DNA from 4 places in the Corynebacterium sp. CQ3829_602738 genome. Region 2 is predicted to be linked to each of the others. Evidence: predicted binding sites of a transcription regulator. Region 2 holds the regulator's gene; each other region holds the start of a gene.
What was found. Region 2 encodes LexA, which represses DNA repair genes until DNA is damaged. Its sites were predicted from a motif close to CGAACANNTGTTCG; they were not measured.

Region 1: the regulator LexA is predicted to act here: its motif matches at 4,151-4,164, upstream of ACX1NL_RS08085 (SAV_6107 family HEPN domain-containing protein).
Region 3: the regulator LexA is predicted to act here: its motif matches at 4,384-4,397, upstream of ACX1NL_RS05080 (HNH endonuclease signature motif containing protein).
Region 4: the regulator LexA is predicted to act here: its motif matches at 4,551-4,564, upstream of ACX1NL_RS12045 (HNH endonuclease signature motif containing protein).

Annotation. Positions count from the first base shown of each region.
Region 1 is NZ_CM137003.1:1,674,852-1,680,478, forward strand. It holds gene ACX1NL_RS08060 (peptidoglycan D,D-transpeptidase FtsI family protein) at 1-200, opposite strand, end outside; gene ACX1NL_RS08065 (hypothetical protein) at 379-1,071, opposite strand; gene rsmH (16S rRNA (cytosine(1402)-N(4))-methyltransferase RsmH) at 1,093-2,106, opposite strand; gene mraZ (division/cell wall cluster transcriptional repressor MraZ) at 2,297-2,731, opposite strand; gene ACX1NL_RS08080 (DUF3040 domain-containing protein) at 3,147-3,518, opposite strand; gene ACX1NL_RS08085 (SAV_6107 family HEPN domain-containing protein) at 3,630-4,067, opposite strand; gene ACX1NL_RS08090 (GNAT family N-acetyltransferase) at 4,220-4,783, shown strand; gene ACX1NL_RS08095 (polyprenyl synthetase family protein) at 4,828-5,627, shown strand, end outside.
Region 2 is NZ_CM137003.1:1,475,751-1,481,377, reverse strand. It holds gene ACX1NL_RS07170 (DeoR/GlpR family DNA-binding transcription regulator) at 1-581, opposite strand, end outside; gene lexA (transcriptional repressor LexA) at 653-1,333, opposite strand; gene ACX1NL_RS07160 (hypothetical protein) at 1,544-1,924, shown strand; gene nrdR (transcriptional regulator NrdR) at 1,981-2,439, shown strand; gene hrpA (ATP-dependent RNA helicase HrpA) at 2,455-5,627, opposite strand, start outside.
Region 3 is NZ_CM137003.1:1,046,950-1,052,576, reverse strand. It holds gene rho (transcription termination factor Rho) at 1-954, opposite strand, end outside; gene ACX1NL_RS05090 (long-chain fatty-acid--CoA ligase) at 1,231-2,961, shown strand; gene ACX1NL_RS05085 (glycerol dehydrogenase) at 2,991-4,136, shown strand; gene ACX1NL_RS05080 (HNH endonuclease signature motif containing protein) at 4,450-5,627, shown strand, end outside.
Region 4 is NZ_CM137003.1:2,517,893-2,523,519, forward strand. It holds gene trpCF (bifunctional indole-3-glycerol-phosphate synthase TrpC/phosphoribosylanthranilate isomerase TrpF) at 1-490, shown strand, start outside; gene trpB (tryptophan synthase subunit beta) at 502-1,698, shown strand; gene trpA (tryptophan synthase subunit alpha) at 1,699-2,514, shown strand; gene ACX1NL_RS12030 (Rieske (2Fe-2S) protein) at 2,511-2,876, shown strand; gene ACX1NL_RS12035 (bile acid:sodium symporter family protein) at 2,877-3,818, shown strand; gene ACX1NL_RS12040 (hypothetical protein) at 3,828-4,130, shown strand; gene ACX1NL_RS12045 (HNH endonuclease signature motif containing protein) at 4,684-5,627, shown strand, end outside.

The DNA of each region.
Region 1 (5,627 bases), 200 kb from region 2:
GAGCGCGCCTGCATGGTGTATGCCATCTTGTTGCCGTCGCGGTCCACGATCTCGCCGCGGCGCGCGCGGTCCACATAGGTGCGGCTGCGTTGATCGTTGGCCTGCTCGCGCAGTTCGTCGCCGATGATCACCTGCACCCAAAACAGGCGTCCAATAAGCAAGGCCGCCACCGCCAAGAAAGCGATAGCAAGCCAATACACGCGCGTACCCGTGATCTGCTTTTGGGAAGCCGGCGCTGGCTTCTCTGGCCTTACCTGCGCGTTAGCGTGAGTGCGTGGCACTGCTCACCTCCCATATCCACTGGCTGGTACCCGCCGTTTTGTCGACAACCATCATGCCCCGCCCCCGGGCAGATACCTAGGTGCGCCACGCCCTCCGCTACGGCCGGGCCGCAACGTTGGCCTGGTACGGCGCCAAATTGTCAAGGCGCGGAGCGTTCGCGGCGCGTCCCGGACGCTGAGTCAGAGCGTCTTCCAGCTCCTTCGTCGCGCGGTTGTCCGACGAGGCGCGGGAGGTGGGGCTTCCCTCTCCGTTGACATCCACCAGCTTGGTGGCCGACTCCGGGTTGTAGGGGCGCTGTTCCTCAGCGTGGCCCTCCTCGTTCACCGCAATCACGCCCGGCTCACCAGCAAGGACCATTCCCATCGAGTCCGCCCGCTGCGCGAGCGCCGCCGAGGAACGGCGGTCCTCCAAGTCGCGATTGAGGGACTCGACCTCGTTGGACAGCTCCTGCTCACGCGCCTGTAGCTTCTGGATCGCAAACGTCTGCGTAGTTGCGATACCGGACAAGATCATTGCCGCGGCGATGCCAACCACCAGCAGCGGCAACGCAATCTGGGATAGCGAGGAAAACTTGGAACGCGCCTTCGTGGTGGCCACGCGGCGCCCGCGGACGGACACCACCTGATTCGACCCCAGGCGGCCCCGGGACTTCGGGTACTCCACGTGCGGCTTCACACCCGGCATGGTGCGCACGCGGTTGGCCGGGTGCTCAGTGCGGCGCGGGGTGCGGCCCTGTGTGCGGCTCTGGTTACGGGTCAGCGTTGCCGATCTCGTTGCTCGTGCGGCCATGGTGTCCGTCCTTTGTCGGGCTTAGTGGGTGGGCTGGGAGGGGCTGAGTTTTTCAATGCAACGCACCCTCACGGGTGCGGCGCGGGGATTGCGTTCGATCTCCTCCGCCGGAGCTTTCTCCGCGCCGCGAGTGACGGTGCGGAACTCCGGCTCGGTGCCCGGCAGGTCCATCGGCAGGCCAGCCGGGGTCTTGGAGGTGGTGAGCTCGTTGAACGCGGCTTTGACGATCTTGTCTTCCAGGGACTGGTAGCTCATGAACATCGCGCGCCCGCCGACACCGAGCAGGTCGGTGATCACGGGCACGACGTTTTCCACCGCCTCGAGCTCGCGGTTGACCTCGATGCGCAGCGCCTGGAACGTGCGCTTGGCGGGGTGTCCGCCGGTGCGGCGGGTCGCCGCCGGGATGGTGGCATAAAGCAGCTCCACCAGACGCGCGGCGCGGTCGAAGGGCTCGCGCTCGCGCTCCGCGATCACGGCGGAGGCGATCTTGCCGGCGAAACGCTCGTCGCCGTAGGTCTTCAAAATCCGGGCGAGGTCGCCGTGGCTGTAGGTGTTGAGCACCTCGGCCGCGGTGATGCCTTGGGTCTGATCCATGCGCATGTCCAGCGGGGCGTCGCCCCGGTAGGAAAAGCCGCGCTCTTCCTGGTCCAGCTGCATGGACGACACGCCCAGGTCGAACAGCGCGCCCGCGATGCCGTGCTCGCGGGCCGTGTCGAAGATGTCGCCGGTGTTGTCCGCCACCGCCTCGTCGACGTGGTCGAAGCGGCACTGCACTGCGGTGAAGCGGTCGCCGAAGGGCGCCAAGCGCTGCTGCGCCTGACGCAGCGCGTTCGGGTCCCGGTCCACGCCGATCACGCGGGCGTTGGGAAACACGGTGAGGAAGTGCTCGGTGTGGCCGCCGGCGCCAAGCGTGCCGTCGATAAGCACCGCATTTGCGCCGAACTTCTCGACGCTGGGAACGAGCAGTTCAGCCATGCGTTCGCGCATGACGGGGACGTGACCGTGCGGGTCGTCAGCGAGCGTGAAGTTCGCCATGCCATGCCCTCCGTGTCCCTTTAGTGTCCCAAGCTCGTGCGGTGTGTCAGCGATGTCAGCGCGGGGAGCGCATAGAGCCCTGCCCGGGGCGGCTGTTCTGATGTCGGGGAAGTACACCAGAACGCTTCACGCCCCGGACAGAGTCCGTACACGCTCTCCGTAGTCGATGCCTGCTGCCGGGTAGTCAGCCCTACAGCAGACCGGAGAGAATGTCGTCGTCATCCGCCGCGGAGAACGCGGCTTCAGTCTCTTCTTGATACTTATTCCAGGACTCGAGGTCCCAGATCTCGAGAAAATCCACCGAACCGATGACCACGCACTCCTTGGAAAGGTTTGCGTACTCCCGGTGCGCCGGGGACAGGGTGATTCGCCCAGACCCGTCAAGCGTTTGCTCATCCGCGCTGGCAGCCAGGTTGCGGATGAACGCGCGCGCCTTGGGGTTTGTGCGGGATGCCGCTGCGGCCTTGCGGGCGCGGGCGGCGAACTCGTCACGCGGGTACACCGCAAGCGAGTGGTCCTGCCCCTTGGTCACCATCAACCCGTCCGCAAGATCCTCACGGAACTTCGCGGGGAGCGTCAGGCGACCTTTGTCGTCGAGCTTGGGAGTGTAGGTTCCCAGAAACATCCGGCGACCTACCTTCCTTCACTTTCTGACGTTGGCTGTGAAATTTTCTCGGCTTCGTTCCACACCGCGCACGTAGTCAAGATGCGCGCCACGTCACTCCGCTGAGCCCCACTTTAACCCACTTTCCCCCACAAACGCCACACTTCGGCAGTTTTTTGTTCTGACGTGTCGCATTTTCACAGCTCAAAGCCGCTATTTCGCCGTGGGCGAGTTTACCCGCAAAGTCTCGAACCACGGCTCACACACGCCACTTTCTCCCCCTCTAACCCCATGGCTTTCGTCCCGAGTGGAACGTCTGCACCCAAGTTTGGGCGCTTTTGGGGCACAGGTGGGGAGAAGTGGGGGATTTGGGGCGGGCACGAAAAAGCGCCCTCCCGCTATGCCGGGAAGGCGCTGTCGCAGATGCCGTTAAATATTACTGACGGTCCTCAAAACGCCGACGAAAGCTTTCCTCCATGCTGGCGCTGCGCTGGGTGCGGGGCTTTGCCTGCCTGGACGCGCGTGCGGACGGGGACGACTGGTTCGACGGGGTGCGCAGGGCCATGATGCCGCCGAAGAGCATGACTGCGAAGCCGATGATGCTCAGCACAATCGTCCAAATGCTCAAGCTCGCCAGTGCCACGCCGCCGAGCAGCAGCACGAGCCCCAAGACGATCAGCGCGACGCTGCGCATGGTCAATCGCCCCGTCTTAGGCGCGGAACCGAAGCCAGATTCAGTCACGACACTGCTACCGAATTTCGGGTCGTCCGCGAAGAGCGACTGCTCAATTTCGCGCAACGCCCGCATTTCCTGCTCAGATAGAGACACTGCTCACTCTCCAGATACCGATGGCGGACTGACAATATCCGATTAACGGCCATGGTACGCAGATTGTTCCCGTGTCCCACTTTCGTCCCGCTAGGCGGCCATCGGCACCTCCCCTGCACGGGTGGACAGGTAGAACTCCTCCGCATCCGCAAGTAAGCGGTGCACGACGGCCGCGCCCGGATCCGTTTCAATGCCGGACGCCACCCTGCCGCGTTGCGCCGAATAGCGCTTGAACACGGCCGCCCAATGCGCGCCGTCGTCGCCCGTGAGCGCGAGCTTGTCCCACGCGCTGGTGGGCAGCCGCTTGCGCTTGCGCACGACCGGCGAGCCCGCGTTCCGCGCCCCGGCGACCCGAAGCGCCGCACGGTAGGCGTTTTCCATCGCCACGTCGTGCCTGCCAGCCTCAAAATCATCGTGCGCCAGTCCAATCAGCTCCTCGGCCGCGGCCAGGAACTGGTCCGCCTTGCTGATACGCGCGCCCCGCCCGTACACCGCACCGGTTGTTGCCGAAACTACGCTTCCCATCATCGCTTCCTCCTGCGCAAACATTGCTTTCGTTTAAGTGATGGGCTCACCCTAAAACACCCGTTCGACACCACCGGCCCCTCAAACGAACGTGTGTTCGAACCAATGTTTGGGTTCTTGTCACGCCCCGCACCCGCAAGTGCTTCCATAGAGGGGTGACTGCAACCATCCAGCGCCTCACGGCAGCCGAGTTCCTGATGCTCGTCCCCACGCTCGTTGACATCTATATCGAGGCCATGGGGTACCCGCGGTCTATGCGCCGCCAGCGCATTCAGGTGTGGAAGGGCGAGGTGCGCTCCCCCGGTTTCACTGCGATCGCGGCGATCGAGGGCGGCCAGGTCGTGGGCGTCGCCTACGGCTTCATCGGCACCCGGGAGCGCTGGTGGGACCGCCAACTCGTGCGCGCGATGGAGGCGAACGGCGGGATCACGGATCAGGACCGGGACATGCTGCGCAGCTACTTCGAGGTCGCGGAGGTGCACGTCTCCCCCGCCCTGCAAGGCAATGGTCTGGGCTCCCGCCTGCTCACGGAGCTGCTGCGGGAAGCCCCGACTCGCTGGGCGCTGCTGTCTACTCCGGAGGTTGCGGGCGAGGCGAACAACGCGTTCGGGCTCTACCGAAAGTTCGGTTTCACGGACGTGGCGCGCAATTTCCTCTATGAGGGAGATAAACGGCCCTTCGCCATCCTCGCCCTCGATCTGCAAAACCCCACTGGGTAGGGTTTGCAGGGAAAGCACGAATTTCAGGCACGAGGAGCGTGGGCGTGAAAAATCTTGGGCTCGAGGACGTACCGGCACAGGTGGAGCAGCATCTTGCAGCGTTTTTTGACGAGCGCGCGAAGGCTGTCGAAACCATTGGTGAGCCTGTCGCCCACGCCGTGGGCCACCTGCGTCGCTTTGTCCTCGGCGGCGGCAAGCGCGTGCGCCCCACGTACGGATGGGCCGGGTTCGTCGGCGCCGGCGGTCTTCACGGCACCGAGGACCCCGCGGCAGTGCTTCGCGCGGTCAGCTCGCTGGAGCTGATCCAGGCGTGCGCGCTGGTGCACGACGACATCATCGACGCCTCCGACACCCGGCGCGGCAACCCCACGGTGCACCGCGCGCTCGAAGCGGAGCACCGCAGCCAGGGCCTGCTCGGCTCCGCGGAGCTCTACGGCACGAACGCGGCGATCCTGCTCGGCGACCTCGCACTCGCCTGGGCTGAGGACATGTGGCGTTACTCCGGCGTCTCCCAAGACGCGCTCGCGCGCGCCGCGGAGCCGTGGGTGGGCATGCGCACCGAGGTCATCGGCGGCCAGTTGCTGGACATGATGCTGGAGAGCCTCGGCAGCGAGTCGGTGGAGATGGCCAACCGCGTCAACCGGTTCAAAACGGCGGCGTACACCATCGAGCGCCCCCTCCACCTGGGCGCGGCGCTTGCGGGTGCGGGCGATTCGCTTATCGACGCCTTCCGTGGTTACGGCCGCGACATCGGCATCGCGTTCCAGCTGCGCGACGACTTGCTCGGCGTGTTCGGCGACCCGGCGGTGACCGGCAAGCCGGCCGGCGACGACATCCGCGAAGG
Region 2 (5,627 bases):
TTGGCGTCCACAGTGGACAGGCCGTGGCCGATGGACAACGCGTTGGTGCCCACGAACGCCACGTCGGCGCGCAACAGAGCGAGGGTGCGAAGCGCGGTACTGCCGACGACTGCCTGACTGATCGGCCGGACTGAGCCGCCGAGAAGCTGCACATCGTGCAATCCGGAATCGCTCAGCTCCAATGCAGTGGGGATGGAGTTGGTCACCACCGAGTACTCCCGGTCCCCGCGGGTCTCCGCCAGACGCTTGCCCAAGCTGCTGATCGTCGTGCCCGAGTCCAAAAAGATGGTGCAACTTTGCGCATCCGGCACGAACTGCAGCGCGGTTTCCGCGATCGCGGCTTTAGCGGCAAGGGAGGCGCGCTGACGGGTATCCAGCGGAATTTCCGTCGAGCGGTAAGACTGGCTCGCCACTGCGCCGCCGTGGACGCGGTGCACAGCGCCTTCGTCGTGCAACGCCGAAAGGTCACGGCGGATGGTCTCCGCGGTGACGTCGAAGCGCTGCGCCAACTCCGTGACGTTGACGCGGCCTTCAACTGCGGTCAAAGACGCGATTTGGCGTCTACGCTCCTCGGCGTACATCGATCTCCTGCGCTTGTCGCTATGTGATTTCCGGTCTGTGGGGCTGCGGCTGCTCGATGCAAACGCACCGACTACAGCGTACGGAACACCGAGATGACACGCCCCATGATCTCCGCTTCGTCGCCCTTAATCGGCTCGAAGGCATCGTTGTGGGGCAACAGCCACACACCGGTGGAGTCGCGGTGGAACTCCTTGACCGTCGCCTCACCGTCGAGCAACGCCGCGACGAACTCGCCCTCCTCGGCGTTCGGCTGGGAGCGGACAACCACCCAGTCGCCGTCGAGGATGCCGGCGTCGCGCATGGATTCGCCGACGACCTTGAGCATGAACACATCGCCGTCACCGAGCAGCTCCTCGGGCAGGGGGTAGTAGGTGTCCACGTTCTCCTCGGCGAGGATCGGGGCACCCGCGGCAATCTGTCCGACTACCGGCACGTAGCGGGCATTGCCAGAATCTTCCGGCTTCGCCTCCTGCGGCTTGCGCTTCTTTCGGCCGGCTTCCGGCATTTGGCGCAAGTCCACGGCGCGGGGCTTGTTCGGGTCGCGGCGGAGGAATCCCTTCTTCTCCAGCTCTTTGAGCTGGTATGCAACAGACGAGGTGGACTGCAGCCCGGCCGCGTCACCGATCTCGCGGATGCTCGGCGGGTAGCCACGCAGGACCACAGCGTCCTGAATGACCTGGAGGATCCGGCGCTGGCGGTCTGACAGCGCGTTGTAATCCGGGTTACCTGGATCGGACTTCTTTCGTGCCATGACGTTCTCCTTGGACTCGGTGGCGTTGTGCGCCTACGAACCTACCAGATAGGGCACTCATGTTCGATGGGCGCAAGCTTTGGGTGGACACGTATCAAACGTGATGCTATAAATCGAACACGTAAGCGTATTCGAACAAATGAACGTTAGAACGTTCGAGCGTGTCGGCGCCGAACGTAGAGTGTGCCGCAGAACGAAGGGAGACACACCATGTCAGTTGCAATCAATCCAGTACATAACACATTAGTTGGACGCGCCGGAGCCGCATCTGTGGTCCCTCCGGCAGAAGTCTGGGATGTTGATTCCGCGCCGAAGCGTCGAACAGGCGGCGCCGGTGTTCGAGCGATTTCCGGCTCCCATCGAACGGATGCTCGCTCATCTGCCAAGGGGAGTCTTGACGGTTCCTCCAATGTGAACGCGTTCGAAACACGGCACGAGACGCGCGATACGCTCCTGCTCGGCGTGTGCATGACTGCGGCGCTGCTTATCGGTTCCGCATTCGGCGGTGTTTTCTCGGCGCAAGCAGAGGATCCTTCGTCCATGTCCAGCGGCCAGGCGGCTCATTCGGCTGTGGCGGCAACTGCGCGCTAGGCAGGGCGTAGACTCACGGCTACGCCAAGCCTTGACAACTCTGGGGGTGGAAAACCGTGTTTTGTCCTTTTTGCCACAACGAGCAATCTCGTGTGACTGACTCGCGGCTGGTCGAAGCCGGCTCAGCAATTCGCCGCCGCAGAGAGTGCACCGAGTGCGGGGGGCGTTTCACCACAGTGGAAAAGGCCGTCCTCACTGTTGTGAAACGCAACGGCGTGAGCGAACCGTTCGACCGCGACAAACTCATCGTCGGCGTGCGCAGAGCATGCCAGGGCCGCGATGTCACCGACGACGCATTGAAGCGTCTGGCCCAAGAAGTGGAAGAGACTGTGCGCGCGCAGGGCAGCTCGCAGGTGCCCGCCCACGAGATCGGCCTGGCCGTCCTCGAACCGCTGCGTGCCCTCGACGAGGTGGCGTATCTGCGCTTCGCCTCCGTGTACAAGTCGTTCGAGAGCGCGGACGACTTCGAATCCGAAATCCGGCTCATGCGCCGCCGCGACCGCGAAGATTTCTAACCCGCGGCCATGGCGCTAACGCAGCGCGTCAATCTTTTTCTCAATGCGACGCTGGCTCACCGGCCTCGGCGTGCCCAGCCGCTGCGCAAACAGGCTCACCCGCAGCTCCTCAATCAGCCACAAGATGTCCTTGTAGGCCTTGGTCTTTGTCCGGCCCGCAGGCAAGGACTTCATACGCTGCGCCAAGTAAGCCTTCACCGAATCAATCACGGACTGCCGGTCGGCGTCGCGGTCCGGATCTAGGCGCATGTCCTCCAACCGGATCCGCATCGCGTCGATGTAGCGGGGCAAATGCTGCAAGTGGCCGATGCCGTGGACAGTCACCGCGTGCTTCGGCAGGAAGAACTGCAGCTGCGACGTCATGTCGTCGATAGCTGGGCCTTCCCACTGCCGCAGCTCCGCTGCAATGTTCGCGTACTCCGCGAGCGCCGGCGCCAACGTGACCACCACGCGGCGCACACCTCCTGCCACCTGGGGCCGGATTTCGCCCACCAACGCGTCGAACTCCTCGGGGGAGCGCACCGGCCCGCCGGAGGAGAACATCAGGTCGCGGATCACAGCGACGCGGGCGTCTTCCACAAGCCCGTCGGCGCCGCCGTGCGGGTAGCGGTCCACCGCCACCTTCTGCCGCAGCGGCAGCCCCTTGGTCATCTGCCCCGCGTTGACCGTGATCTCCCGCAGCAGCAGCGTCAGCGTCGCCGTGACCATCGAGGCGTCCGCGGCGGCCTTCGTCGGATGCACGGTGACCTTCACGCCGTCCTTGGTGGCCTCGAGTGCCGGGTAGGCGTCGACCTCGTTGCCGTCGATAGTGGTGGCTACCGTCTCCGACACCGCGCCGAGGGAGTCGGTGGTCCACTTCGCCACCGCATCCGATTCAGATGTGCGGCCGGCCTTGGACACGGAGGACTTGATCTTGCCGGCCTGGCGGCGCTTCAACGCACCGAGGTCCGTGTCGTGGTCGACCACTTTGCCGCGGCGGTCAATCGCGGCGAAGGTCACTTTCAGATGCTCGGGCAGCGCAGAAGGGTTGAAGTCGGCACCGTTGATGCCGCGCCCGCCGACGCTTCGAAGCGCCTCCGCGAGTGCCTCGGCAAACGGTGTTTCCCGCAGCTCGCGCTCGCTGACGCCGTCGGCGGCTTGCTGTGCGCGGATCGCGTCGAGGGCGCGCTCGGCGAAGTCGGGCGCCGGCACCACGGTCTTGCGCAGCGCCTTCGGCAGCGTGCGGATGTACTCCGCGGCAAGCTCCGAGCGCAGCCCCGGCACCAGCCAGTCGAAGCCGTCCGGCCGCAAATTGGCCAAAAGCGGCACCGGCACGTCCACGGTCACGCCGTCGAAAGGATCGCCCGGCTCGAACTTGTAGCGCAACGCGTAGTCGATGGAGCCCTGGCGCCACACCTCGGGGAAGGCGGCGGAGGAGGAGTCCACGCCCTCGTCGTCGAGAAGCGCGGCTGGGTCAAAGTCCAAGTAGTGCTTGTCCTCGGCCCGCTTCTTCTTCCACCAGGAGTCGAAGTGGCGTGCGGTGGTGACACTTTGCGGCAAGCGCGAGTCGTAGAACTCGAACAGGGTGTCCTCGTCCACCACCAATCCGCGGCGGCGCACCTTTTCCTCCACCTCAGCGGCTTCGGCGAGTAGGGCTTCGTTGTGGTCGATGAAGTGGTGGTGGCGGTTCCAGTCGCCCTCGAGCAGGGCGTGGCGAATAAACATGTTGCGCGCGCCCTCGGCATCCACACGGTGGTAAGGCACAAGCCGGTCGCGCACGATGGTCACGCCGTAGAGCATGGACTTTTGGTGCACCATCGCGGCCGAGCGCTTCCGCGACCACACAGGCTCGGAGTAGCTGTGCTTCATCAGCTCGCCCGCGGCAGCCTCCACCCAGGCGGGCTCGATCTTTGCCACGTCGCGCGCCCACAGGCGCGAGGTCTCCACCAGCTCGGCGGCCATGAGGAACTCCGGGGGCTTTTTGCTTAGCGACGACCCGGGGAAGACCAAGAACCGCGTCCCGCGCGCACCCTGGAACTCCTTCGAGTTGCCGTCGCGGGCGCCGATGTTGGACAAAAGGCCCGTGAGCAGCGACTTGTGGATCGCGTCGGCGTCGCGCTCGCCGGCGACGTTCTCGGCTCGGGACCAGCCCAGCTGGCGCTCCACGTCGCGCAGTTGGCGCACCAGGTCGAACCATTCGCGGATGCGCATGTAGTGCAAAAACTCGCGCTTCATGCGCTTGCGGAAGGCGTTGCCGGATAGCTCGTCGCGCGAGTCGCCAATGTAGTCCCACAGCTTCAGCGAGGACAGGAAGTCCGACGTCGCGTCCTTGAACCGGGCGTGGGCCTGGTCGGCCTGGGCCTGGTACTCCAGGGGGCGCTCACGCACGTCCTGGATGGTCATGCTGGCCACGATCACGGTGACGTCGTCGAGCACGCCGAGCCGGTTGGCCTCCACCAGCATGCGAGCCATCTTCGGGTCCACCGGGATACGCGCGATGTCGCGCCCCACCGCGGTGAGCACGGGTGCGCCGTCGCGTTCCTTGTCCGAAATCGTGCCGATCTCGTGCAGGAGCAGCAGGCCGTCGCGCACGGCCTTCTTATCCGGCGGCTGGATGAAGGGGAAGTCGTTGATGTCGCCAAGGCGCAGGGAGATCATCTGCAACACCACGGAGGCCAGGTTGGTGCGCAGGATCTCCGGGTCGGTGAACTCGGGGCGCGCCTCGAAGTTGTCCTCGGAGTACAGGCGGATGGCCACACCGTCCGCGATACGGCCGGAGCGGCCGGAGCGCTGGTTGGCGGAGGCCTGGGAGATCTCCTCGATGGGCAGGCGCTGCACCTTGGTGCGCGTGGAATAGCGCGAAATGCGCGCCAGGCCGGTGTCCACCACGTAGTGGATGCCCGGCACAGTCAGTGAGGTCTCCGCGATGTTGGTGGACAGCACGATGCGTCGACCGGAGTGCGGGGAGAACACCCGGTGCTGCTCCGCGTTGGACAGGCGGCCGAACAAAGGCACGACCTCCACGCCGCGCCAGTGCTGTTTCTCAATGGCCTCCATGCAGTCGCGGATGTCGCGCTCGGAGGCGAAAAAGCACAAGATGTCGCCCTTGCCTTCGCCCATGAGCTCCTTGCAGGCGTCGACCACACCGTCGATCATGTCGGTGTCGATCTCCTTGACGGAGCCGTCTTTTGCCTGCACCTGCTCCACCA
Region 3 (5,627 bases), 430 kb from region 2:
CGGGGAGACGATCAGCGCACGCTGGCCCTTACCAATCGGCATGACCAGGTCGATCACGCGAGTGGTGAGGATCTTCGGCTCAGTTTCCAGACGCAGACGGCGGTTCGGGTACAGCGGGGTGAGCTTGTGGAACTCCTTGCGCGCCTTCGCCGCCTCAGTGGTCTGGCCGTTGATGGCATCCACCCGCACAACCTGGTTGTAGCTGCGGCGGTTGCGGCCGTTGCCCTGCGAGTGGGACTGGCCGTTCGCGCGCACCTGGGCCGTCACCGCGTCGCCGGAGCGTAGGCCCGACTGGCGCACCAGCTTCTGCGGCACGTAGACATCCGCGTTGGACTGGCGGTAGCCGGTGGTGCGGATGAACGCGGAGCCGTTGTCCTGCACGTCCGCGATACCCGCTACTTCCTGCAGGTCCTCCGGGTTGAAGTTCTGGTTGTCGTTGTTGTTTCCGTTGTTGCCGCCGCCGTTGTTGTGGTCGCGGTTGCGGTTCCGGTTACGGCGCCCGCGACGGCCGCGGCGTCCCCCGCCGTGGTGGTCGTCGTTGTTGCCGTGGTTGTTGCGGCCGCCACGGTCGTTGTTGCCGTGGTTGTTGCCGCGCTCCTGGTTGCGGTCCTGCTCGTCCCGGTTGTCGCGGTTGTCCCGGTTGTCACGGTTATCGCTGCCCTGCTGCTCGTCGTGCTGCGAGCGGGCGCGGTTGCGGCGGGCGCGACGTGCCGCGGAGCGCGATGCCCCGCGGGACTCCTCGTCGTCGCTCGGCTGCTGCTTCTCCGGCTTCTCAGCCTTTTCGGCCGGCTTCTCGGCCTTCTCTGCCGTTTCCACCGGCGCAGCCTTCTCGGCGGCGGCCTTGCGCGGCACCTGCCCGGTGGCGATGGCCTGGATGAGTTCCCCCTTGCGGAGCCCGGAGATCCCCTTGAGTCCCTTTTCGGCGGCGAGCTTGCGCAGCTCCGGAATCTTCATTGCGGCGAGGTCGGCCGCGGTGCCGGTTTCGGTCACGTGTGTCCTTTCGTCGCTAAGCCAGCTGCTTAATCGCGCAGATATTCGCGTTTGCATGCACCGGTAGCGGTCGTGTGCGGTCTTACGGATCTCGCGGGCCCGGGGAAACGTTCCTCCCGGTTGCGCCGCCAGCACCCTCAACCGGAATATTTCCGGGACGGATGCAATTCGCACGATCCACGCAGAAGTGTAGCGCATAGAAGGCCCTGCGCTAATCAGGCCCGCGCTAACATAGCCTGCATGCTTTCAACGATGCAGGAGGTGCCGTTCTCCGTCGCCAGGATTTTGGAGTACGGCACCACCGCCCACGCCAACACGAAGTGCACGACGTGGCGCGCATCCGGCGCGGAGGAGACCACGTTCGCCGAGATCGGCGCGCGCGCCGCCGCCTTCGCCCACGCATTGCACGACGACCTGGGCATTGACGGCGACCAGCGCGTGTCAACGCTGCTGTATAACTGCGCGGAGCACATCGAGGTCATGTTCGCCGTGGCCGCGAAGGGCGCGGTGTTCAACCCGTTGAACGTGCAGCTCATGGCGGATCAGATCGCGTACGTGGTCAACCACTCCGAGTCCGAGGTTGTTGTCGCGGACCCTCGCCTGGCGGAGAAGCTGGGCACGATCTTGCGGGACTGCCCCACCGTGCGCGCTGTGGCGTTCACAGGCATCGCCCCGCTTGACGACGCAGCTTCGCACCTCCCCGACACAGTCCAGGTGTACAGCTACGAGCAGCTTCTCGACGGCCGGCCGACGTCCTACCAATGGCCCGAACTGCCGGAAAACACCGCCGCAGCGCTGGTGTACTCCACCGCCACCACCGGTGCGCCGAAGGGCGTGGCGTACTCGCACCGCTCCCTGTGGCTGGAGGCCACGGGCCTGCGCGCCACTGACTCGTTGGCCGTGACCCACGGCGAGACGTTCTTGTGCTGCATCCCCATCTACCACGTGCTCAGCTGGGGCGTGCCCCTCGCGGCGTTTCTAGCCGGCACGCCGCTGGTGCTGCCCGATTCGGACATGTCCGCCCCCACCCTGGCCAAGCTCATCGCCGGCACCCACCCGCGCGTGGCGCACGGCGTGCCCACCCTGTGGATCCAGCTGATGGTGCACTACCTGCACAACCCGCCCGAGCGCATGAGCCTGCAGGAGATCTTCGTCGGCGGCTCCCCCGCCCCGCCCGCACTGATCAAGGTGTGGGAGGAGCGCTACGGCGTGGACGTGGTGCACGTGTGGGGCATGACCGAGACGTCCACCGTCGGCACCGTGGCGCGGCCGCCGTCGGGCGCGTCGGGTGAGGCCCGCTGGGCCTACCGCGTCTCCCAGGGCCGCTTCGCCCCCACCCTGCAGTACCGCGTGGTCAACGACGGCCAAGTCATGGCACCCACCGACCTCACCCAGGGCGAGATCCAGGTGCGCGGCAACATGGTCGCCGCCAGCTACTACCACTCGCCCACCCAGGAACCCGGCGAGATCGCCTCACGCTTCCGCGGCGAAGATGTCGACGACGAGCGCGAGCACTTCACCGCCGACGGCTGGCTGCGCACCGGCGACGTGGGCACCGTGACCAACGCCGGATTCCTCACGCTCTACGACCGCGCCCGCGACGTCATCCGCTCCGGCGGCGAATGGATCTACTCCGCCCAGGTGGAAAACCTGATCATGGAGTCCGAAGAAGTCATCGAGTGCGCCGTCATCGGCATCCCCGACGACAAGTGGGGCGAGCGCCCCCTCGCCGTGACCAAGCTGACCGCCGAAGTCGCCCCCACCGCGGAGACGGCCGCCCGCCTGCGCGCCGGGCTCGCCGACGTGCTGCCGAAGTGGATGGCGCCCGAATACTGGACCTTCGTGGACTCCATCGATAAGACGTCCGTGGGCAAGTTCGACAAGAAGGACCTGCGCAAACACCTCGCCAAAGACGAGTTCGACATCATCGCCTTGCCCGGCCCCGGCAGCCGGCCGAAGGCGACGTCGTAAAGCGAAAAGTCACGGTACGATGGCGGGGCATGACAGCAAAGCCAAGCATTTTCTCCAGTCCATCCCGCTACGTGCAGGGCAAAGATGCCATCCACGAGCTGGGCAAGTACCTGAAGCAGCTCGGCGAGAACCCGCTGCTGCTTTCCGACGACACGGTGTGGGGCCTCGTCGAACAGTCCCTCACCGACGGGTTTGAAAAGGAAGGCCTCCCGGTCAACCGCGTCAAGTTCGAAGGTTTCGCAACCGCCGAGCGTGTCGACGACACGGTCAAGCTGATCAAGGACAATAACTACGACGTGGTGGTCGGCCTCGGCGGCGGCTCCGCCATCGACTCCGCGAAGGCCGCCGGCTTCGAGGCGGACATCCGCTGGGCTTCGGTGCCCACCGCGGCGTCTTCCGACGCTCCGACTTCCACGCTTTCGGTGATCTACACCGAGGACGGCGCCTTCGACGAATACCGCTTCTTCCCCCGCAACCCCGACTTGGTGCTCATCGACACCCAGCTGGTCGCCGGCGCCCCGGAGCAGTTCCTCGTCGCTGGCATCGGCGACGCCATGGCTACCTGGGTGGAGGCACGCGCGACCGCAAGGGGCAACGGCACCACCATGAACGGCGGCCACCCCACTCGCGCAGGCGCTGCTCTTGCAGAGCTGTGCGCTGACATTCTGCGCAAGGACTCCTTCGCCGCCCTCGATGCGGTTCGCGCAGGCGTAGTCACCCCGGCGCTTGACGCCGTGGTGGAGGCGAACACCCTGCTGTCCGGCCTCGGCTTCGAGTCCGGCGGCTTGGCCGCGGCCCACGCCATCCACGACGGCCTGTCCGCCGCCGAGCAAACCCACGGCCTCTCCCACGGCGAGAAGGTCAACATCGGCACTCTCGCCCAGCTGATCATGGAGGGCGCCGACTCCGAGGAGATCGAAGACTTCATCGAGTTCACCACCAAGGTCGGTCTGCCTACCACGCTGACTGAGGTGGGCCTGTCCCCCGAGGACACCGACGTCCTCGAGGCTGTTGCCAAGGCCGCGACCGCCGAAGAGGAGACCATCCACAACATGCCGTTCCCGGTCGAGCCGGCCCAGGTTGTCGAGGCGCTGATCACCCTCGAGCACACCGCCCGCCGCGTCCGCGAAGAGCGCGGCCTGCCGGAACCGAAGAAGTACGAGGCGAAGCACTAAGCTCGCGCGATCCGGGGCCGCACGATGCTTTCGTGCGGCCCCTTTTTATGCCTGTTTCCGCAATTGCAGAACGTTCGGACACAACCGGACATATCGAACATACCCCCGTTTTCCATTTTCCATTCTGCAGTTGCGGAACGATCGGACACAATCGGACATTTCCCTAAATGTGCACTTACAATGGTTCCGCAACTGCAGAATCCGCCCCCAGATGTCCACTAAAATGAACACACAAAACCCTTTACATCGAACATGTTTGCGCTTACGCTCGACACCAAACAGCAACCGCCAAACCATCCCCGGGGGACCTGCCATGACAACAGCCATCAAAGCCGAGCGCACATCTCTGCTTATCAACGAGCTAAAGCACCACCACCGCAATTCCCACTTCCACCGCGCTGAAATGCTTAACGCCCTCGGCCAACTCGATGAAGCCGACATCGCCTCCCAGCGAGGTGAGACATCCACCGCCACCTGGCTCAAACGCGAGCTCAACCTTGCCACGGCCACGGCTTACGAATACGTCCACGTCTCTCGGGGTCTTCGCAGATTCCGCCTGCTGTATGAGACGTTTCGCTCCGGCATCATGCCGTACTCCACCATGCGCCTACTGCTGCGCTACATGCACGAGCAGAACGAAGAAGAACTGGTAGACCTCGCTCTAATTCACGGTTACTCCGAACTCGAGCAGGTCCTTGCCGGCAGCGATCCCGCCGAGGAACGGGAGCCGGAGGAACCAGTGGTCACCGCGAAGTTTCGCACGGACGGCATGCTCGATTTCCGCGCACTGCTTCCGGCTGTCCAGGGCCAGGCACTGCTCTGCGCGCTGAAAATCGCGCAGTTGGCGAACTACTGCGCAGAACTCCCCGATGTGGACGAGCTTGCAGACCCAGAGGAGCTAGAGAGGCTCATTAACTCAGTAGAAAACGAACCGGAGGCGTGCCCTGCAGACGAGACGGTGGAAACAGAACGCCCACGGACAAAGTTGGACATGGACAGCATCTTGCGGCCCCCGTCCCGCTACGGCAATCCGGAAAGGAAGGACCTCTACCCCGCTTTTGTTGCCATGATGGAGATGGTGCGTACGAACCCAGTCAGCGCCCTGCGCGCACCGGGCGCCCACGTCAATATTGTGCTCACGGAGGACGGCGGGGCATGGATGCCGCAGAACACCTCGGCTCGCTCAGCGGAGGTTCGAAGCTACATCGCAAACGCGAATGTTCGGCTGCACCTGCTAGACAAGAAAGGACTGACTATCCACGTCGGCCGGTCCCGCCGCTTCGCCACGGACGCCCAGGTGCTCGCCTTGCTCACGGCCTGGGGCCACCAGTGCGCGATGCCCGGTTGCAACCACAAGCGTTTCATCGAGATCCACCACATCCGGGAATGGGAAGAAGGTGGCGAGACGAACATGGACAACCTGATCCCACTGTGCTCGAGCTGCCACGCAAAGATTAGCCACGGGCTCGCCTATATACAGCCGCACGGCCC
Region 4 (5,627 bases), 1.0 Mb from region 2:
ACGTGAAACGGCCGCGGAAATCATCGGCGCTGAGCCGGGGCTGGAGTACGTCGCGGTGTCGCGCCGCACCTCCGGGTACGACGAAATTGTGCAGCACGGCATCACCGCCGTGCAGGTCCACGCCCCGTACCAGGGCTCGCTCGAGGCGGAGCGCGCGTTGATCGAGCGCGTCCGCGCGGAACTGGGCGTCCAGGTATGGCGCGCTGTCGACATGACCGGGCCCAATGATGCGGCGGGCGTGGCGGAGCTCGTCGACAAGCTAGTGCTCGATTCCGGCGCCGGCGGGACGGGGGAGCGGTTCGACTGGTCAAGCATCCCCACCACCGACGCGCTGCTCGCCGGCGGGCTGACACCCGACAACATCGACGCCGCGCTGCGCACCGGCTGCACCGGACTCGACCTCAACTCCGGCTTCGAAGACCCCCGCGGACACAAGGACGCCGCCGCATTGCGATGCGGCTTCGCCACCATCCGCGACTTCCACAATTAAGGACTGACACAATGACCCTGCTCCCTGCGTACTACGGCGAGTTCGGCGGACAGTTCGTCCCCGAATCGCTCATCCCGGCGCTCGACCAGCTCGAGCGAGCCTTCGTCGACGCGTTCAACGACGACGCGTTCATGGACGAGTACCGTAGCCTGCTCCGCGATTACCTCGGCCGGCCCACCCCGCTGACCGAGTGCCGCAACCTGCCGCTCGAGGGCAACGCGCGCATCTTCCTCAAGCGCGAGGACCTCGTCCACGGCGGCGCGCACAAGACCAACCAGGTGATCGGCCAGGCGCTGCTGGCCAAGCAGATGGGCAAGACCCGCATCATCGCGGAGACCGGCGCCGGCCAGCACGGCACCGCCACCGCGCTCGCCTGCGCGCTGCTCGGCCTGGAGTGCGTGATCTACATGGGTAAGACCGACATGGAACGCCAGGCGCCGAACGTGTACCGCATGCGGCTGATGGGCGCCGAGGTCGTCGGCGTGGAATCCGGCGCGGGCACCCTGAAGGACGCGGTGAACGAGGCGCTGCGCGACTGGACCGCCACCTTCCACGAGTCCCACTACCTCCTCGGCACCGCCGCCGGGCCGCACCCGTTCCCGAAGATTGTCAAGGAGTTCCACCGCGTCATCTCCACCGAGGCCCGCGCCCAGATCCTCGAGCGAACCGGGCGCCTACCGGACGTGGTGGTCGCCTGCGTCGGCGGCGGCTCCAACGCGATCGGCACCTTCGCGGACTTCATCGATGACACCAGTGTCGAGCTCGTCGGCGCCGAGCCCGGGGGAGAGGGCTTCGGCCTCGGCGCCCACGGCGCCGCCATCGCCCAGGGCACGACCGGACTGCTGCACGGCACGTACTCGTACCTGATGTGCGACGGCGACGGCCAAGTGGAGGAGTCCTACTCCATCTCAGCCGGCCTGGACTACCCGGGCGTGGGCCCGGAGCACGCCCACCTGGCCAAGTCGGGCCGCGCTTCCTACGTGCCCGTTACCGACGACGAGGCGCTCGACGCCTTCCAGGCCCTGTCCCGCCACGAGGGCATCATCCCCGCGCTCGAGTCCTCCCACGCGCTCGCGTACGCGCTGAAGCGCGCCGCCGAGCACCCGTCCGACATGGAGCCGCTGCAAATCCTGGTCACCCTGTCCGGCCGCGGTGACAAAGACATCGCCCACGTGCGAGCTTCGCTCGCAGATAGAGAGGAGAAGTAAATGAGCCGCTACGAAAAACTCTTCGCTAGGGGAGAAGGCGCGTTCGTGCCCTTCATCATGCTCTCGGACCCGACCCCGGAGGACGCGGTGGAGATCGTCTCCTCCGTCGTCGATGCCGGGGCGGATGCCGTTGAGCTCGGCGTGCCGTTCTCCGACCCCGTCGCGGACGGCCCAGCTATTCAGGGTGCGCATGTGAGGGCGTTGGCGGGCGGAGCGACCGTCGATAAGGCGCTTGCGCAAATCCGCACCATTCGCGAGCGTTACCCGGACCTGCCGATCGGCATGTTGGTGTACGGCAACGTCGCGCACGCGCGCGGCCTCGAACGCTTCTACCGCGAGTTCAAGGAGGCGGGTGCGGACAGCATTTTGCTTCCCGACGTCCCCGTGCGCGAATCCGCCCCCTTCAGCGCAGCCGCCACCGCGGCCGGCATCGACCCGATCTACATCGCCCCGGCGAAGGCGTCGGAGGCCACACTCGAGGCGGTGGCCGCGAGCTCGCGCGGCTACATCTACGCCATCTCCCGCGACGGCGTAACCGGCGCAGACAAGGAGGCGACGGTGGAGGGCCTGCGCGAGGTCGTCGATAATGTGCAGAAGTTCGGTGGGCCACCGGTGCTGCTGGGCTTCGGCATCTCGAAGCCCGAGCACGTGCGCGACGCAATCGCCGCAGGGGCCGCGGGCGCCATCACCGGCTCCGCGATCACCAACATCATCGACAAGTACATCGACGGCAACCGCGTGACCGACATGGACGCGCTGAAAGCGGAGCTAACCGAGTACGTCGCGGCCATGAAGGGCGCTACGATCGCATCATGACCTGTTCACGACGCATGTTCCTGCTCGGCACCGCAACCACGTTTGCCGGTGCGTTCCTCGCCGCCTGCGGAGAGGCGGCCCCCGAAGAAGTTGCTAAGACCGATGTGCCCGTCGGCTCCGCGGTGATCCTGGACAAGTTCATCATCGCCCAGCCCACCGCCGGCACCTACGTGGCGTACTCCAGCGTGTGCCCGCACCAGCAGAAGAAGATCACCAAGGTTGAGGGCGACACCGTCAAGTGCACCGCCCACGGCTCGGTGTTCAGCATCGCCGACGGCGCCCGCGTCTCCGGCCCGGCCGTGACCGGCATGCGCGAGGTCCCCGTGACCGACGCCGGCGACAAAGTCTCCGTTTCCGAGTAGATGAAGAAGCTCGACCCGCTTTTCGTCGGCATCGTTGTCGCGGCGGCACTTGCGTTCGTGCTGCCCGCCCAGGGCGCGTTCGCGGACGGGTTCGCCGTCGCGGTGAAGCTGGGCATCGCGCTGCTGTTCTTCCTCTACGGCGCGCGCTTGTCCACCCAGGAGGCACTGAAAGGCCTGACCAACTGGCGCCTGCACGCGCTGATCCTGGCGTTCACGTTTGTGATCTATCCGGTGATCGGCCTCCTCGCCCGCCCGACGGTGGCGTTCATGTCCGAGGACCTGTACCAGGGCCTGCTGTTCATGTCGCTGGTGCCGTCCACCGTCCAGTCCTCGGTGGCGCTCACCGGCGTCGCGCGCGGCAACGTCTCGGGCGCGGTGGTGGCGGCGTCGGTGTCCTCGCTCGTCGGCGTGGTGATCACGCCGCTGCTTGTGATGTGGCTGATGGGCGCCGGCGACGGGGTGTCCGTGGACGCCTCGGTGTTCGGCGACATCGCCCTGCAGCTGCTCCTCCCGTTCATCCTGGGCCAGCTCGCGCACAACTTCGTCCCACGGGTGGGGGAGCTAGCCAAGTCGAAGGCGACCAAGATCGTGGACCGCGGCTCCATCTGGATGGTGGTCTACTCCGCGTTCTCGCGCGGCGTCGTTTCCGGCGTCTGGTCGAATGTCTCCGCGTGGGAGATCGTGTTCCTCACCGTGTTTTCGTGCGTGCTGGTCGTCGCTATGCTGTGGCTCACCCGCATCCTCCCGGAGGCGCTGCGCTTCCCGCGCGAGGACCGCGTCGCCATCCAGATGTGCGGCACCCAGAAGTCGCTCGCGACCGGCCTGCCCATGGCCACCGTCATCTTCGGCGGCGCCTCGCTCGGCGTCCTGATCATCCCGCTGATGATCTACCACATGTGCCAACTGGTCATCTGCTCCGCGTACGCCTCCCGAATTTCTTAGGAGTTTCACGTGAAACATTTCGTCCGCATCCACTACAACGTCCCCGAACTCGGCGGCGAGCTGCTCAACATCGCCGAACTCGAGGAGATCTCAGCCCACGAGTGCACCATGGTCCGCATGATCGAACTCGACCCCGCCGAGACCATCACCGGCATCTACGTCGACGGCCGCGTCATCGGCCAGGCAAACCAGCCCATGGGCACCGTCCCACACCCGCGCACCTACGACTCCATGGAGGGCATCACCGCCACCCACCTCAGCGCGGAGGAGTTCGAGGGCCTCTGGTCCGAGGCTCAAGCAAAGTTGCAATAGCCTATCGACGTCCCTCCGGCCCGCCCCGACTCCGGCGCGGGCCTTTTTCGTTGGTGGATCCCTATAGTTGGCGGGGCCGGGGTTGTCCGCAATGCGGAGTTCCACGTCAACGTCCGGGCCAACCAACCCATGGGCACCGTGGCGCACCCGCGCACCCTAGCTCGATCTGTCAGCGGCGCGGGCCCTTTTTCGTTGGTGGACCCCAATAGTTGGTGGGGCCGGAGTTGTCCGCAATGCGGAGTTGCGGAGTGGTCTGAGGGGCGGGCATGGGCGGAGCTGACGTCGATAAGCAATTGCCAATAGTTGGTGAGTTCCCACTTGTCCGCAATGCGGAGTTGCCGACAAGTTATAGCAATCGCTATAAACCGCATTACCGCAGGTCAGAGAAATGTCGAGGGCGAGTTTTATAATGTCTGCAATCGAACTCGCATTCGCCTCAAGGGGGCCCGAAATGACCGCCGCAGTTGCCACAGAATCCAACCCACTCGCCATCGCATTAAGCCAGCAAATTGAAGACTCTCACCGCGCAATGACGCAGAGCAAAGCGGAGCTATTGTCCGCAATTCAAACGTTTGATGAACTCGCACTTGCTATCGAATGTGGCTCATCGACCACCGCGCACTTCCTCATGCGCCGCCTGGGCGTGTCCTCCTCAACCGCCCACGAGTACGTCAGCGTCGCGCACCGCCTGCGGCCCTTCCGTTACCTGCACAAACACTTCACTGCTGCTGCGCTGAGCTACTCAGTGGTGCGGCTGCTGCTGAAGTACATGACTCCGGAAAACGAGCGTGAGCTGGTAGATCTCGCCCTCGGGATGGGTTACCACGAGCTCGAATGCGCACTGGCGGGGAAGAAGCCGCAGGACGGGGAGGGCGAGGACAGTCCGCAGTACTACCTGAGCCTGCACAAGCGCGACAACGGCGACATCGCGTTCCACGGCAATATGAATGCAGCGGACGGCGCCGCGTTCGTCGCAGCGTTGAAGATCGGCGAAATCGCGTACTGCAACCTCGACGAGGTGCTCGAGGACCTGGACCCCGAGGTAGAAGGGGAAATCAACATTGCCCTCGAGCGCGCCGAGGAGGTGGAGGAGAACCGACCCGCGCGGAAGACGGTCTCCGGCTACGGGCTGCCCATCGGGCGCATGCTGCTGCGGGCGCTCATGGGCATCGTCCACATGGCACGCACGACGCCGCGCAACACCCTGACCACGCCGGGTGCGCACGTGAACATTCTGGCAACACCGGACGGGCGCGGGTATATGCCCAACAACGTGGGCGCGCCGTCGAAAGCCATTGCAAGCTTGCTGGCAAATGCGGACATACGCCTATCGACGGTCAACTCCAACGGCCTCGTCATCAACACCGGACGCAAACAGCGCCTGGCCACAAACGGTCAGGTCAACGCGCTACTGGCGATGTGGGGTGGGCAGTGCGCGGCACCGGGGTGCACGCACACACGCTTCATCGAGATCCACCACATCGAGGACTGGGCCAC